3 regions of the Pseudoalteromonas sp. SCSIO 43201 genome follow, and region 2 is predicted to be linked to each of the others. Evidence: predicted binding sites of a transcription regulator. Region 2 holds the regulator's gene; each other region holds the start of a gene.

Region 1 (5,863 bases), 1.7 Mb from region 2:
TAACAGCTTTAAAAATTTCTTATTTAGAACAACTAAATAAGAAATTTTCGCCTAGTTATCGACAAGATTTGCTTGCCTCAAAATAGACTACTTAATTAAGAAAATTGGTATAAATTTACGCACCAATCGCTGACTATTGAAAGTGAACTCAGCGTACAGCTAGCGCTAAAACTAGCCGCTAGAAACGAATTAATTGTTTGAAGTTCGGGTTAACTACCTATAGCCAAGTGCTTTACTGTTTTTATTAGAACATGGACAAGGTTCTAATAATACGGAGTGCAACTCTTTATAGGAGCGGGGCGACGTTAAATTAGAGCATAAGGCGTGTTTAGGTAAAAAGTGCCAATTAAGCTTTAAGGTTCCTTACCAGTTCACCATCACTGCTCTTGACGTTGCCATCTTGACCATAAGTGACGGATGTTGGTGCACCAATTAAAATACTCTTTAGCTCTCTTGTGCTGACGTTGGCTTGATGAGCTGTTTTGGCGTTAACTTCATTTTTGGTCTGACATTCGGCAAGTAACGCGCGTACTTTACTCACCAAGGGCACTATCTCAGCGTGCTGAAATACTTTAGGGTCTGTCTGCGCTAGCTCCTTATCGAGCTTTTGAAGTTTGGATATATAAGAGAGTTTTTCCCGTGCAACCTCTTTGAGGTGGTCGCCACGGCGAGAGGCTAGTTCATCAAGCTCACGCGCCAGAAGCTGGGTCATCGCTTCTAGCGTTACAATTTGTTCACAAAGTTTGTGGTGGCAAAGCCGAACCAAATTATCCATATATTTCAAACTCAAATGCAGCTATGTTCTTCGCCAGTTTTTCGGCATCAACTTGGTATTTGCCTTCAGCTATCGCTTTTTTCAGCTCTTCGACTTTCTTGTCATCGAAGCCTGAAGACTGCTGTGCCTTTTCATTCACTGTTTTTAATTGCTGTGCTTGTGGTGTTAGACTGACGGAATCTGCCGCAGCTTTTGGGGTAGCGGGCGCTTTAGCCGCTGTAGCACTGGCCTCATTTCGTTGCAATTCAGCTTTTTGCTGTTTAACGTTGTTTGCAACGGTGGAGGACTGATTTTGACCGTTAACTTGATTGACCATGATTATAGACCCAATAATATTATACTCTCAGCCATAATATCGGCGCGAAACAGTATTACTTTAGCAAATTTTTCATAAATTCACCTCTACTGTTTCCACTTCTATTACTCTAGCACGTAAGGTTTTGCCTGAGCGAGTATTTTTCACAGTAATTAGTTCACCCCTGTTGCCATCTTGCATTGCCTCACCTTGAGTTTTAATAACAAGCCCCCCTGATTTGGCAAAAATAGTTACATTGTCGCCTTTGCAAACCATACAAATATGTGACTGTGTAAATGCTTGCCCTTCACGGATGTTTCTTTTACTGCGACTACCAATTAATAAGGTTTGGTCTTCTATATATGAAACTCGGCGAAACCGTTTAGGCTGCATTTCGACTTTAATGTCATCTTCCGTTATCACTCTACCTTTTTCTAGCATGGTCGCGCTAACTAACACTGGAAACAAGTGTTCAATGCGCACATGCACATACTGTGTCCACCCTTGTAAATCATCACATTTTATTTGAACAGTAACTTGGGTATTAAATGGTGGTGTCGCTGCTGTGCTGTGTACCAGTGGTGCTTGACACACTCTAGTGGGGATTCTTGAGTCAAGTGGTATAGCAAATATTGATAGTTGGCTATCAGGGTCAAGTTCTACCTGTGGAGCAACAAAATCGACAGCAGTTTGTTCCAAGGCTTTGTTGTCATATTGCTGACAGTGGCCATATCCTATGCTTATAAAATGAGCGAACAAACAAAAAAGTTGAATGTAACGGGTTTTTTTTAACAAACTCATGATGTTTCGACTATGCTTATGGGGTGAAACAAGGTATAAAGATTCTGCTTTAATAACTGCACCTAATCAAGGGTGGTAAACCATATCAGAGTCGAAGCAAAGATCGTTCCGATTAGCGGTTTATACAGTAGGAGATTGAAATGGCAGGTATTTTAGACTCGGTTAACCAACGAACACAACTGGTTGGTCAAAACCGTCTCGAGCTATTACTTTTTCGGCTTCAAGGTCGACAACGCTTCGGCATCAATGTGTTTAAAGTCCGGGAAGTGCTGCAATGCCCAGCACTCACGAGTATGCCAAAGTCAAACCCTCTAATCAGGGGGGTAGCCCATATTCGTGGTCAAACTATTTCTGTGATAGACATGTCACTTGCAGTAGGTGGGCCACCTATTCAGGATATTCGCAATTGTTTTATTGTTATTGCTGAGTACAACCGTTCCGTTCAGGGCTTTTTAGTTAGTGCTGTTGAGCGTATCGTCAACATGAACTGGGAAAAAATAATGCCGCCACCGTCTGGTGCAGGCCGTTATTCGTACCTGACAGCGGTAACTGAAATTGAAAATGAATTAGTTGAAATTTTAGATGTAGAAAAGATTCTCAATGAGATCTGTCCAATCAATACAGAAGTGAGTGCCGATATTGTATCTGATGGTGAGATGCAAAAAGATCTTGGTGAACGTATAGTATTCATTGCTGACGACTCAGCTGTGGCTCGTAATCAGGTAAAACGTGCGCTTGAGCCTCTGGGTGTTCAAACCGAGCTGGCTAAAAATGGTAAGGAGGCGTTAATCAGATTACGAGAGATAGCAGAAGTAGACTGTCAAAATAATGTCACTGAGCGCGTTGGATTATTAATTTCTGATGTTGAAATGCCTGAAATGGACGGCTATACATTAACAGCAGAAATAAAAGCGGATCCGAAATTAGCGCCATTGCATGTAATACTTCATACTTCATTGAGTGGTGTATTTAATCAAGCGATGATAGAAAAAGTCGGCGCTGATGATTTTATTGCAAAGTTTAACCCTGATGAGTTGGCAGCAGCGGTTAAAAAATGGGTTCACTGTGATTAAAGCTGGTGGTAGCACTTGGAAAATAAGCATTTAGAGCAAAAAGAGTACGATCAATTTAGAACTTTTTTGGAACAACAGTGCGGTATTGTGCTGGGTGACAATAAGTTATACTTGGTTAAAAGTAGGTTAGCCCCTCTTATGGCTCGTTTCGGTGTGGAAACGCTTTCATCTTTAGTGGTTAAAACGCTTAGTCCACATGAGCGGCAACTGCGTGCCGCCGTGGTTGATGCAATGACCACAAATGAAACGCTTTGGTTCCGCGACACTTACCCATTTGAGCTAATCAAAACCAAAATTTTGCCAGAGTTTAAAGACTTAAGGCGACCGGTAAAGATTTGGTCTGCTGCCAGTTCGTCAGGACAGGAACCGTATTCGATAGCGATGTCGGCGAATGAATATACAAGCAAGAGCCCAGGCTCGCTGAAGATGGGTGTACAAATTGTAGGCACTGATATATCTAACACTATGTTAGATATGTGCAAGAACGCGGAATATGATGCACTTGCACTAGCCAGAGGCTTATCCCCAGAGCGCAGAAAGAAATTTTTCACTGATAGTGGTAATGGCATGGCAAAGGTGGTTGAGCCAATCCGCAAAATGGTGAGCTTTAGGCATTTGAACCTACTTGATTCTTATGCGCTGATGGGAAAGTTTGATGTGATATTCTGTCGCAACGTGCTGATTTACTTTGCACCTGAGGTGAAGGCAAAAATAATTTCGCAGTTTGCGCAATCACTTAATCCAAATGGGTATTTGTTTTTGGGAGCCTCAGAGTCAATGGCCGGGTTAAGCGATGACTTCAACATGATCAGGTGTAATCCTGGTATCATTTATCAGAAGAAAGCTTAACACAATAATGGCAGCAGGGAAGCTTGCCTGTTGATTTATTGCGGTACAAAAACGCTGTACCCAGCAGGTGCCTTAAACTTTGACAACAACTTCACTAACTGTAACAGCCTCTTTCATCTAGTGAGCTATTTTTAGACTCTAAATTCTTACTGATAATATTAATCCACTTAACCAATTTGAGCTCGAAATAATAACTTATTATCCAGCCGCTGTGATCCCTAATACCAATTACCTTAATTAAGAGGTCTATTTTCAGGCGAGAAAATCTTGTCAATAACCGTCTTATGCTGAGGTACCTACGCTCTGTAGGCAGGCAAAAATTTCGCTATTGAGTTGCTCTAAATAAACAAGACACTTTTAACGCAGTTCGCATCAGATTTACTCCTTCAAATTGAGTCGGCATTATACAAACCAGTACCACTCCGCCAAGTTACTTTAAACGCTCTGCCGTTATTTTATTCACATAGGCATACTCTTGAGATTGTCACAATCGTGAAAGTCATCCCTTTAATGCCGATACAAATTCCCTATATTGTACTGTGTAAACTGATACAAAGAATATTAACTGCTATTGATATGCTACTACCCTCTTGAATTGTAAGGATTTAAAATAAATTTCTAATTGGCCTGAATATTGCTTTTACCTAATGAGTCAAATTTTTGGAGTGAGATAATGGCAATCAGTTTCGATAAAGCGTTGGGTGTACATCAGCACACAATGCTACTTCGTTCTCAACGTGCTGAAATTTTAGCAAGCAATATCGCAAATGCAGATACTCCAGGATATAAAGCGAAAGATATCGATTTTGCGAGTGCCTTGAAAGCGGCAAAGTCATCGCAAAGAAGCGGCAATGATATGGTCAGAACAGATGCCAAGCACCTAAGTGGTGGTACTAAAATGAGTAATTCATCTGAGCTATATCGTTCGCCAAATCAAGCAGATACAGGTGATGGTAACTCAGTTGATATACAGGTGGAACGAAACTTGTATGTACAAAACGCATTAGAGTACCAAGCCAGTATGCAGTTTCTATCTGGTAAGTTCAAAGGGCTTAAAAAAGCTCTAGGTAGTCAAGGGGCATAACGATGAGTTTATATAACGTTTTTGATATAGCAGGTTCTGGCATGAGTGCACAAAATGTGCGCCTGAATACGACCGCGAGTAATATATCTAATGCAAACTCCGTTAGCTCTAGCCAAGATAAAGTATATCGAGCTAGACATCCCGTTTTTGCCGCTGAACTTACCAAGGCCGCAGCGTCTCAAAGCAATGCTGCCGGTTCATCTGTAGGAGTTAAAGTGCTGGGTGTAGTTGAGAGTGATAAGCCACTTCAAGTGGAGTATAACCCCAATCATCCCAGTGCAGATGCAAATGGCTACATTTATAAACCGAATGTGAATGTGGTGGAAGAGATGGCAAATATGATTTCAGCGTCCCGTTCATATCAAACCAATGTACAAGTTGCAGATGCAGCAAAACAGATGCTGACAAAAACGCTGCAACTAGGCCAGCGCTAATTGGGAGTAACAGCTGATGAGTAATAACGTAAATGCCACATCAACGGGTGTAGATTCACTCTACTGGGACAGGCAAAAGCAGGCCGAGGAGCAAAAGCCCAGAGATGAGTTGTCGCAAGAAGACTTTTTCTCGCTACTTACTCAACAGCTGTCCTTTCAGGATCCGAGTAAACCTGCTGATAATGACCAGATGATTGCGCAAATGACGAGTTTTACAATGGCTGAGGGGATTTCGAAGCTTAATGAGAACTTTGACTCGTTAGCAGCATCCATGACTTCAAACTCGGCATTACAAGCGTCAACATTAATTGGTAAAAAGGCGTTGCTGGAGTCTACGACACTAGAGCATGGTGGAGATTCCTTATCTAAAGGCTCTGTTATTGTTCAAGAGCCGGTACAGAATTTATCCGTAGGAATTTATGACGAAGCTGGTGCCCTGGTGAATACATTAGAGCTCGGTGAGCAAAGCGCCGGTGCTGTGAGGTTTACGTGGGACGGTAAAAATAAAGACGGTGAAACAATGCCTCCGGGTGAGTACACCATCAAAGCTGA
Region 2 (5,863 bases):
ATACAGTATCCTGTCAGTGAAATCACGATTGCAGGTAATCTAAAAGACATGTTTGCCAACATTGAAGGGTTAGGTGGTGATATCGAATGTCGAGGCGCGGTACAAACTGGTTCGGTGCTACTCAATAGCATGCAGATTGCAGGAGAATAACACTGCACCCTATTAAGTAATGCTGGCGGTATTGCCAGCATTATCTGTCATTGTTAAACGAGCAGCCAAGTTGCAGTGCCAAGGAATGCAAAAATTCCGACAATATCAGTGACTGTTGTTAGCACCACACTTCCTGCTAGAGCAGGGTCGATATTCATTTTTTTCAGCATAATTGGGATACTTGCACCAGCAATACCCGCTGCGACTAAATTCATAAACATAGCGAAGGCGATGACTGCACCGAGTGTGAAATCCCACTGCCACACTGCAATGACACCCGCGATTAACAACGACCATAGCAACCCATTTAACGCACCAATGGCCAGCTCTTTACCCATTAAAAACTTCTGGTTGGTTTGATTGATATGACCAAGGGCTATACCACGAATAACCAGTGTTAACGTTTGACTACCTGCAACCCCACCCATACTTGGTACGATGCCATTTAGTACTGCAAGGATTGGCAAAATATCTAAAGTACCTTCGAAAAAGCTGGCGACGAATGCTGCCATTAACGCTGTAAGCAAGTTTATGCCCAGCCAAATTGAACGGCGCTTGCTACTTTTAAGAACAGGAGCAAAGGTGTCTTCCTCGTCCTCAAGACCGGCCATACTTAATAGACTGTGCTCGGCATCTTCACGAATAACATCGACCACATCATCAATGGTAACACGGCCGAGAAGGTGGGCATTATCGTCAACGACAGGAGCTGAAATCCAGTTATGACGCTCAAACAGTTGTGCAACCTCAGATTCATCCATGGAGATAGGAATGGTTTCCTTATCTTCATCCATCAACTCGCGAACAATACTATCTGGTGAATTAGTGAGTAAAATATTGACAGGTAGCGTGCCTAAAAAGCAGTTATCTTTATCCACGACATACAGCTCATCAGTACCATCAGGTAGCTCACCTTTGAGGCGAAGGTACCTAAATACCACTTCCAAAGTGACATCTGGCCGTATAGTGACCGTATCTGTGCTCATCAGAGCGCCAGCGGAGTTCTCCTTGTAGGATAATGCCTGTGTAGCACGCTCTCTATCCTGTGTATCCATCGCACCGATAACATCCTGATAAACGGTATCAGGAAGGCTACGAAGGACATCACCTAAGTCATCATCATCCATGTCTTCGGTTGCAGCTGCGATAAGCTCAGGTTCCATCTGAGCGATGATCCCCAGCCTTACATCCTCAGACAGTTCCTCGAGCACATCCCCTTGAATATCTGGGTCAACAAGTTGCCAGAGCATAGAGCGAACTTTATGAGGTGATGACTCTAGCAGGAGTGCGGTATCACAAGGAGCGGTTTCTGCTAGCATACGCCTTACTTGAACAAACTGACCACTGTTTAAGGCTTTGGTAACCTTTTGAAGTTGCTCCAGTGTATAGTCTTGTTCAAATACTTCAGGCATACGCGTCCTTTTTGATAATGTTGACAGTAAATGATAGTGTTTTGCTCGCCCCAACATGCTGTAATGTATTCAGAAACCATGTCTTGTAAAAATGTGACACAATATATTTCCGTGGGTGGGCTGCCGGTTTATTCTAGCTTTATTTATTATAAATGAATTACCACCTCAACCGACTCAAAACTGGGATATACCATACTAGCTTCGTTTAGCCTCATGTATCGAAATAATCAACCTCAGCTTAGGAGCATTAATTTATTCTAAATAAGAGTTTTTTAACGCAGTTACTAGCGTCAGGCTTACCCCTTCAAATTGAGCAAGTATTAAGACAGTTGGTATCACGCCCTTCTAGCAGCCAGTTTTAGCGCTAACAGCCACTACAGTGTAACGCAGTTTTCTTTGTTCTACCAAGGTTTACAGGCGAGTAGGCGAGACTTATTTAATTGAATTTGCGTATCGAAGTGTAGCACATGTTATATGAATTGGTGCTGACACAATACCTGTTACGGTTGTGGGGAGTTATTCTGATTCATTGAACTTATTATGGATCAGCATACCGATAGCATCCAGTGCGGGCTGCGCATCAGGGCCGCTACACACAACTTTAACTTCTTTACCTCGGCTGCTCTCCAGAAGTAGCAGTGCCAGAACGCTATCCGCTGACGCGCTTTTATCGCCCTGATATAAAGTCACCTCTGCATCAAACTGAACGGCAAGCTGAGCCAGTTCAGTCGCTGCTCGAGCATGTAATCCAAGCTTATTTTGGATTAAAAATGTATCTTCACACATTATTCTCTTGCTCACGATGGCGGATTTTTACGTTAGAGTGTGTTTTTGCAAAGCGCTCACCAATCGTTTGTGCTAAATAAACAGAGCGGTGCTGGCCACCAGTACAGCCTATAGCTATGGTTAAGTAGCTACGGTTGTTTCGTTCAAGGTGTGGCAACCAAGTTTGGACAAACGTTTGAATTTGCCAAGTAAATTTCTGCACTATGCTATGACTTGAGAGATAGTCTTTTACCGGCTGATCTAGCCCCGTTAATGGCTTTAGCTCTGGTTCCCAGTGCGGGTTTGGTAAAAAACGCGCATCAAATACGTAATCTGCTTGTTTTGGAATACCGTGCTTGAAGCCAAAAGACTCAAAGGTAATGATAAGTTGTTTATTTTTCTGACCTAAAATCTTTTCACGAATATCTTCTGCCAGTTGGTGCACGCTAAGGCTGGTAGTATCAATTAAGAAGTCAGCTCTAGTCGTCAATACATCTAACAGCTCACGCTCTTTTTTAATTGCAACGTCTAAAGGCAGGTTGTGTATTGATAATGGATGCAAACGGCGCGTTTCTGAAAAACGTTTAATGAGCGTCTGATCATCGCTGTCTAGATAAAACAGGATTGGTTTAGCAAAACCTGGTAAGTACTCGAGTATATCGTTGAACTCATCTTGTTCTTTGGGGAGGTTGCGGACATCGATACTAACAGCAACTTTGTTGTAGTTGTCAGAAACACTACGAACTAAAGAGGGGAGTAAATTAACCGGAATATTGTCGACACAATAGTAGCCTAAATCTTCTAATACTCGAAGTGCTACAGACTTACCAGAACCAGAACGGCCACTGATAATGATAAGCTCGAGTCCTTTTTCTTCATCACTCATCAAATTCACCTTGGATCACTGCATATAACTCATCGTCATTTTTCGCTTGCCTGAGCATTTTGCAAAATGACTTATTTTTGAGTGTATCAGCAATCGCAGCTAAGGTCTTTAAGTGTTGTTGATTATCTCCTTCAGGTACGATGAATGCGACAAAAATATCGACAGGCTGTTTGTCGATCGCCTCAAACGGGATCCCTTGTTCGCTTACCAAGACCATCGCCAGTATTTTATCAATACCTTCAAGTCGCCCATGAGGAATTGCGATCCCTTTACCTATACCTGTACTTCCCAGCTTTTCTCGTGCCATAAGGGCATCTAAGATAGTGTGCTGGCTGGTATCAGGGATTTGGCTATGCGCTAATTCGCTAATGTACTCGAGAATACGTTTTTTGCTACTAAAAAGGACCGCAGCTTTGCTACAGTCCTTATTCACTAATTCACTTAATTTCATTTTAGTGTCGAGTGAGCTTCTCTTTGTGTTTAATTACTTGACGGTCTAGTTTGTCAATCAGGCCATCAATTGCTGCATACATGTCTTGATGCTCTGTTGATGCAAATAGCTCGCCGCCATTTACGTGCAATGTTGCTTCTGCTTTTTGAACTAGTTTTTCGACATCAAGGATCACATGAACGTTATTGATATGATCAAAGTGCCTCTCAAGCTTCGCAAACTTGTTGGTGACATAATCTCTTAAAGAGTCAGTGATTTCTACATGGCGACCAGTTAAATTTAGTTGCATAAGCATTTTTCCTTCTTGTGTTTAACGTCTTATATCAAGCTTTTACGCTGATTTGACGGTGGAATGGCTAGGGATTCACGATATTTTGCAATCGTGCGTCTCGCTACCTTAATTCCTTGTTCAGCTAAAATATCTGCAATTTTGCTATCACTTAATGGTTTAGCAGTGTTTTCCGCAGCTATTAGCTTTTTGATGAGTGCTCGTATTGCTGTTGAGGAGCACTCACCTCCATTTTCGGTACTGACATGGCTTGAGAAGAAATACTTCAGCTCAAATATGCCCCTTGGTGTGTGCATGTACTTTTGGGTGGTGACACGAGAAATCGTAGATTCGTGCATATCAACCATCTCTGCGACATCGTTTAACACCATAGGTCTCATCGCTTCGGGGCCATGTTCAAAGAATGCCTGTTGTTGTTGCACAATGCAATTGGTAACTTTCAATAAAGTGTCATTGCGACTTTCTAAGCTCTTAATAAACCACTTTGCTTCTTGAAGGTGTGAGCGAATAAACTGGCTATCAGTACTCGATTTAGCAGTTCTCGACATCGCAGCGTAGTGGTCATTTACTCTAATCTTAGGCATCGCATCAGGGTTTAGCTCTACAACCCAGCGGCCTTTCACTTTTTTTACCGACACATCTGGAATAACGTATTCTGGTTCTTCATGAATAATACTCGCAGCTGGCTTAGGGTTAAGACTGTGGATCAGCGTCATAACTTCTTTTAGCTCAGCTTCTTTTAAGCGTGTTTTTTTCGCTAAGGTACGGTAATCACGGCTCGCAAGTAAATCAATGTGCTCGGTCAGGATCATCTTGGTTTCGGTGATCCACGGTGTGTCAGGTGCAAATTGATTTAACTGAATACATAAACATTCTTGCAAACTTCGTGCAGCAATACCGACAGGGTCAAACAACTGGATACGTTTAAGTACGGCTTCGACTTCATCCAACTCTACCGGCTCTTCACTGTTTTCATCATTGATACTTTCTAAAATATCTTCACAGGAAAGCGTTAAAATGCCAGACAGATCTACCGCTTCGATGATGGCAATAGCAATGGCTCTATCTGTTGGGCTAAATGGCGTAAGTTCTAACTGCCACATTAGGTAGTCGTGTAGTGATTCGGAAGTCTCTCCCTGGTAGACGTTATCATCATCAGGTAAAGGAGCTGCGCTTGATGCTGGTGCAGCACTCATATATTCATCCCAAGTCACATCCATGGCAAGATCATCACTAACCGTTTCTTTGCTCATGGCGGTATCTGAGTCCATTTCATACTCGCTGACAGGCGCTTCATCTGAGCTTTGCTGACTATCGTCCGTATTATTTTTATCTTGGCTGTGTTGTTCAGTACTTTCTGCGTCTGCGGTATCGCTTTCTTCCACTTCCAATAGTGGGTTGCTGTCCAACGCTTCTTGTATTTCTTGCTGTAGATCCAACGTACTAAGCTGCAACAGGCGTATGGCTTGTTGCAGTTGTGGAGTCATTGTAAGTTGCTGCCCCATGCGCAGCTGTAATGATTGCCTCATGTATCTCTAACAATCCCTTTTAACAGTTATTAATACTACGTCTTAACTATAGCTTGAATTGTTCGCCTAGGTAGACATCTCTTACGGTTTGATCCGCTAAAACATGTTCTGGCGTACCAGCGGCGATTAATTCACCGTGTGAAACGATGTAGGCTTTTTCACATACGTCCAGCGTTTCTCTTACATTGTGGTCGGTGATCAGTACACCGATCCCACGATTTTTAAGGTGCTCAATGATTGTCTTTATATCTAACACTGAAATTGGATCAACGCCAGCAAAAGGTTCATCTAACAAGATAAACTTAGGATTAGCGGCTAAAGCACGAGCAATTTCTACCCGTCTTCTCTCTCCTCCAGATAATGCCATCCCTTGAGAATCAC
Region 3 (5,863 bases), 530 kb from region 2:
CTATCTTCCACCACTAATAATGTTTCTTTGAGGATATTGGGAAACTTATCAAAAGGTACAAACTCTCTATCTTGGCGAGTTTCGTTACCGATACGTGCTATTTGCACTGGCTCAAGGCGAGCTGCGGATAAACGTCGCCCCTGATTATCAACAATACTTGCGAGCTTTTTACTAGCAAAATTTAGGGTAAAAATACGCGCATTTTCAGGCCCATCATAAAATTCAAATGCTCGACGGTGAATGGTGATAGTGCGACCTTGTACCGTATATTGACCGGTACGACTAATACGATTTACACGGGAGTAGTTAAGCCGTTTTAACTCCCATAATACCTCTTTTTCATTCAAGTATTGATCAGGAAAAAACTGCATTGCTCTGGCATACACTTGAACCGGCAGTTCCCATTTATTTCCTTCAAATTGCCTGCTTATTTTTGCATCTAGATAGATAACATACATTGCCACGACAAATATCATCGCTACCGTGCCTTTCCACACAAAAGACCATGTCGCGCTTAATATTTTACGCTTAACTTTTTGCATCTTAGTGCTAGCAGGTTGGGTCTTTTTTTTACGTGAAGTGCTCGCTTTGACGTTTGATTTTTTGGTAGGTGTTGTTTTCTTTTTGTCCGTCATGACCCAAATAAAACTGAAAAGTGAATCGCAAGATAGTAGAGTAACCTAAATTAACAACTGCTGAAAGCACAATCACGGTGAATAAGAAAAGTGAGCCCACTGGACTCACTTTATTTAGACAACGAGAACTCTAAGAGCGGCTTATCTGTTCACTGACTTTGTCTTATATCAAGCAAAACATTGTAAACATAAAATAAACCACTCCTCACATATTGACCTAGAGCCAATAAGTATTACTGTCCGCGAACTGTCACGAACTCTGGGTAGGCATCTACGCCGCAGTCATGTTGATCCATTCCGCTCAGCTCTTCCTCTTCGCCAACTCGGATCCCCATACTTGCCTTAAGTACACTCCACACAATGTAGGATGTGATAAACACAAAGCCAAGAATCGTCACAAGCCCAACCGCTTGACCTTGAAATGTGGCGTCTGAGTTTGAAAATGGCACCATCATCACTCCTAATGCACCACAAACACCGTGCACTGAAATTGCCCCGACTGGGTCATCAATTTTAGCCTTATCTAGCGCAATAATACTAAATACCACAAGTGCTCCACCAAGCGCACCAAGGATAAGAGCCAGTATCGGTGTCGGTGAAGCAGGCTCTGCGGTAATCGTTACTAAGCCAGCTAATGCACCGTTTAGCACCATTGTTAAATCTGCTTTACCCCACATCATTTTACATACTAATAAAGCCGCCACCGCACCCGCAGCGGCTGCGGCATTGGTATTGAGCATAATTTGACTTACTGCGATGGCATTTTCCTTATCTGCCAAAAATAATTGTGAGCCGCCATTAAAGCCAAACCACCCCATCCACAAAATAAACGTACCAAGTGTGGCTAGTGGCATATTTGAGCCAGGAATAGGATAAACCTCGCCATTTTTACCATACTTGCCTTTACGTGCACCGAGTAATAATACTCCTGCTAAGGCCGCAGCGGCGCCAGCGCCATGCACAATGGCAGAACCTGCAAAATCCACAAATCCAAGCTCAGATAAAAATCCTCCACCCCAAGTCCAATACCCTTCAAGAGGATAAATAAAGCCGGTAAGCACAACACAAAACGCTAAAAATGCCCACAATTTCATTCGCTCAGCTACCGCACCAGAAACAATAGACATCGCGGTAGCCACAAAGACAACTTGAAAGAAAAAGTCAGACTGCAACGCATGATCCGCATCAGTTGCGGCGCTTCCGATTAACGCGCCAATACTTGGCAGGACACCACCCTCAGCGTTATCAACATACATAATGTTATAACCAATAAGCAGATACATAGTACAAGCTATCGCGTAAAGCGCGACGTTTTTGGTTAGTATCTCAGTGGTGTTTTTGGAACGAACAAGTCCAGCTTCTAGCATGGCAAAACCTGCTGCCATCCACATCACCAGCACACCCGAAATCAAAAAATAAAAAGTATTTAATGAGAATTTGAGTTCTATGATTGTATTTTCCATCGTTAGGATCCCCTTAAATCGCTTCTTCATCAAGTTCGCCGGTACGGATCCGAACGATTTGGTCTAAGTCATATACAAAGATTTTTCCATCACCAATTTTGCCAGTGAAAGCTGCCTTTGTTACTGTCTCTACTACACGTTCTGCATTTTCAGCCAAGGTCGCAATTTCTATTTTTATTTTCGGTATAAAATCGACCTGATACTCAGCACCGCGATATAACTCGGTGTGACCACGTTGACGTCCAAAGCCTTTGACATCAACAACCGTCATCCCTTCAATCCCCAAGTCGGCCAACGCTTCGCGCACTTCGTCGAGTTTAAATGGTTTTATTATTGCACTTATCATTTTCATACTAAGTCCCCTTAGGACAGTTGATCCTGTTACATGCTGTAATCCAACCTTTATGCCAAATTTTTTATTCCTTAATTAACAATGAATTAATACTGAATCGCACTTTTTACGCATAAAAAATGCACCATCTAGGTGCATTGTTATTAAGTCTGAACTGGGTTGGTGCAAAACCCTATACTAAAGCAATATTAATGCGCAATAACACAATTTCGCTGCTTATCTTTAGCTTGATATAGCGCTTTATCGGCTTTACGCATCACCTCACTCAGCGTATTTGATTGACACGCCGCCATACCAATACTGATAGTGCATCGGTATTTCCCCTGCACAATCGTAAACGCTTGTTTAGCTAAACGCTCTCGAAAATCTTCTAACATTTGCTTTGCTCGATTAAGATCTGAGCTTGGGATCAATAGCGCAAACTCTTCACCGCCAATTCGAGCGACTATGTAATGCCCAAAAGCACTGCGTAATAAGTCAGCGACCTGTTTAAGTACTTCATCGCCACTTTCATGGCCATATTGGTCATTAATCGACTTAAAGTGATCGAGGTCGAGTAAAGCAAGAATATGCTGGTTGGGTTTATTTTTTATTAGGCGCTCAGCGTGTTGGCAAAAGTATCGGCGATTGTACAACCCTGTCAGATAGTCTCTGTGCGCATACTCTTTGATTTCCGCAATCAAATTAAGCTGCTCCATTGTTTGCATAATTCGACAATGGAACTCCTCACTCATAAATGGTTTCGCCAAAAAGTCATTTGCACCGTATTTGATAAACTTTGCCGATAGCCCATGACTGCCTGCCCCAGATAAACCAATAATGGCAAGTTCATCTCGACCGCGACTATTTCGCACCGACTTTACCAACTCAAAGCCGTCCATTGTTGGCATCGCAAAGTCAGTAAGTAGTAACTTAATATCGTGATCTCCGAGCAGCATTTCCAATGCTTCAGCACCATCTTGTGCTTCTAGTACAGTAAAAAGCTGCTTTTCTAACATCTGCTTCATAACTACACGACTAATCACTGAATCATCGGCGATTAGTGCTTTGCACCCTTGGTTTCTTAACAGGCGAGATGCAAGCTTGACTGCGTATAGATAAGAATCGCGGTTGTCTTTGATGACATAATCTACCACCCCCATCTCAAGCATTTGCTGGCGACTATATTCATCAATTTTCGATGTTAACACCACCGTTGGGATCTGATGACTGAGCGTAAGCTGCACAACTTCTGCGTCCATCGCATCGGGCAGCGTTAAATCTACCAGCGCCAATGTATATTCATGCTGGCTCAAAAAGGCCTTACTTTCCTTGAGTGACCAAGCAAAATCAATTGCGACATCAAGATATTGAGCGGCAAGGTGTCGTAATACCTGCTGTACGACCTTACTGTCTTCAACAATTAGAATTCTTTGCATGGATTGAGATCTCTTAAGTACAACGAGAAGCGCAGTGAAACAAGAATTTAACGAGGCTAAATACTTTATTACTACATAATTAAGTATTAAATATACGCGAATCTAGGACTAAAAAAAACCAGCAGCAGACAAATTTGTTACATAATAATAAATGAGTTGAGAACAGTTATCTTCAAACTAGCTGTTTTTTTACTCTGTTTGTCTCAATGACTTTGAATTTCACCTAAAATACTTTTTTAATGCCGCAATACCTTACCGTTTTATTGAGGAAGCCATGAACAAAATACTGTCATTTGTGTTTTTAAGTTGTGCTTTGTTTTCATTGCCTAGCATAGCTGAACAACACAACCGCACCATTGAGATAGATCATAAAATCACAACAGAACACCGCGTTGAAATTAAAGGCAAGCGTATAAACTATACGGCAACAACGGGGACGCAGCCGGTGTGGAATGAAAAAGGTGAAGCAATCGCCACGCTACATTACACCTACTACCAGCGTAAAAATATAAAAGAAGTAAGCGAACGTCCACTATTAATTTCTTTCAACGGTGGTCCGGGCTCTGCGTCTGTATGGATGCACATCGCTTATACTGGACCAAGAGTATTAAAAATAGATGACGAAGGTTATCCGCAACAACCGTACGGTTTAAAAGATAATCCGTATTCTGTTTTAGATGTCGCAGACATTGTATATGTCAATCCGGTCAATACTGGCTATTCCCGGGTTCTTAAAAATGCTGAAGGTAAATATCCCAGTAAACCAGAACAAACAAAAATGTTTTTTGGAATAAACGCCGATATAAAATATTTAGCGGAGTGGCTAAATACCTTCATTCATCGTAATGAGCGCATGTTATCACCTAAGTATTTAATTGGTGAAAGCTATGGTACCACGCGTGTTGCAGGACTCGCACACGCTATGCAAAACAAGCAGTGGTTATATTTAAACGGCGTTATTCTGGTATCTCCAACCGACATCGGAATCAAGCGTCAAGGCCCAGTAAAAGTTGCTAACCGTTTACCCTATTACGCAGCTGCTGCGTGGTATCATAAGGCCCTACCAACCGAGCTTCAAAGTAAAGACCTACCTGAGGTGCTAGCAGAAGTAGAAGCATATACTATCGACAAATACCTCCCAGCACTCGCCAAAGGAGCATTTATCAGCGAACAGGAAAAACAAAGTGTTATCAAAACTGTTGCTAAATATAGCGGCTTAAATGAGCGTTTCGTTGCTCAAAATAATCTCGACATTCCTACCGCAGCATTTTGGAAAGAGCTATTGCGCGACCGCGGTCGCACTATAGGTAGACTAGACTCTCGCTATCTCGGTATTGATAAAAGAGATGCAGGATCCCGCCCAGACTATTGGCCTGAGCTTACATCTTGGCTGCACTCATTTACACCGGCAATTAATCACTATTTTGCGACTGAACTCAATTATAAAACAGATGTAAAGTACAATATGTTTGGTGCGGTTCATCCTTGGGATAATAGCGACAATAATGTCGGTGAGCAGCTCAGATTAGCCATGGCACAAAACCCTTACCTCCATGTACTTACTCAGTCTGGCTACTACGATGGTGCGACTAATTACTTTGATGCTAAATATAATATGTGGCAACTAGATCCTAGCGGGAAGATGCGAGACAGGTTAACCTTCAAAGGTTACCGCTCTGGACATATGATGTACCTACGTCACGAAGACTTAGAAACATCCAATGAAGATCTCCGCCGCTTCATTCAAAACACCATACCAAAAGTGGGACAGTCAGCACTTTACTAATCTTCATTAAGTAGTGGCTGCAAATGTGGCCACTATTTTAGGCTCTGCCTTGTATAAATACCTATCAAACTGCTACAAAAATAAACTTGAAAGATCAACAGGCCCTAATAATAAAAATTTCCTTTTATCTTTCTACAGTTACCTATAATCTAGATATACTTAATACTATCTATTTACAACTTAGGCACGCACCATGAACGAGCAGTTTA

What was found. Region 2 encodes sigma-54, which starts transcription at its own class of promoters, with help from an activator protein. Its sites were predicted from a motif close to GTTGGCACGNNNNTNGNNT; they were not measured.
Region 1: flgB (flagellar basal body rod protein FlgB) is a predicted target of sigma-54. The motif match lies at 4,415-4,433, and genes of this name have one in related genera.
Region 3: J8Z24_RS12965 (P-II family nitrogen regulator) is a predicted target of sigma-54. The motif match lies at 2,492-2,510, and genes of this name have one in related genera.

The regions. Positions count from the first base shown of each region.
Region 1 is NZ_CP072683.1:1,347,512-1,353,374, forward strand. It holds gene J8Z24_RS05725 (flagellar protein FlgN) at 347-775, opposite strand; gene flgM (flagellar biosynthesis anti-sigma factor FlgM) at 768-1,091, opposite strand; gene flgA (flagellar basal body P-ring formation chaperone FlgA) at 1,164-1,871, opposite strand; gene J8Z24_RS05740 (chemotaxis protein CheV) at 2,012-2,944, shown strand; gene J8Z24_RS05745 (CheR family methyltransferase) at 2,960-3,793, shown strand; gene flgB (flagellar basal body rod protein FlgB) at 4,467-4,877, shown strand; gene flgC (flagellar basal body rod protein FlgC) at 4,880-5,311, shown strand; gene J8Z24_RS05760 (flagellar hook assembly protein FlgD) at 5,328-5,863, shown strand, end outside.
Region 2 is NZ_CP072683.1:3,539,952-3,545,814, reverse strand. It holds gene pmbA (metalloprotease PmbA) at 1-150, shown strand, start outside; gene mgtE (magnesium transporter) at 204-1,562, opposite strand; gene J8Z24_RS15455 (HPr family phosphocarrier protein) at 2,079-2,351, opposite strand; gene rapZ (RNase adapter RapZ) at 2,341-3,213, opposite strand; gene J8Z24_RS15445 (PTS sugar transporter subunit IIA) at 3,206-3,664, opposite strand; gene hpf (ribosome hibernation promoting factor) at 3,666-3,953, opposite strand; gene J8Z24_RS15435 (RNA polymerase factor sigma-54) at 3,983-5,482, opposite strand; gene lptB (LPS export ABC transporter ATP-binding protein) at 5,529-5,863, opposite strand, start outside.
Region 3 is NZ_CP072683.1:3,005,383-3,011,245, forward strand. It holds gene mrcB (penicillin-binding protein 1B) at 1-635, opposite strand, end outside; gene J8Z24_RS12960 (ammonium transporter AmtB) at 869-2,098, opposite strand; gene J8Z24_RS12965 (P-II family nitrogen regulator) at 2,112-2,450, opposite strand; gene J8Z24_RS12970 (GGDEF domain-containing response regulator) at 2,639-3,868, opposite strand; gene J8Z24_RS12975 (S10 family peptidase) at 4,143-5,654, shown strand; gene J8Z24_RS12980 (hypothetical protein) at 5,848-5,863, shown strand, end outside.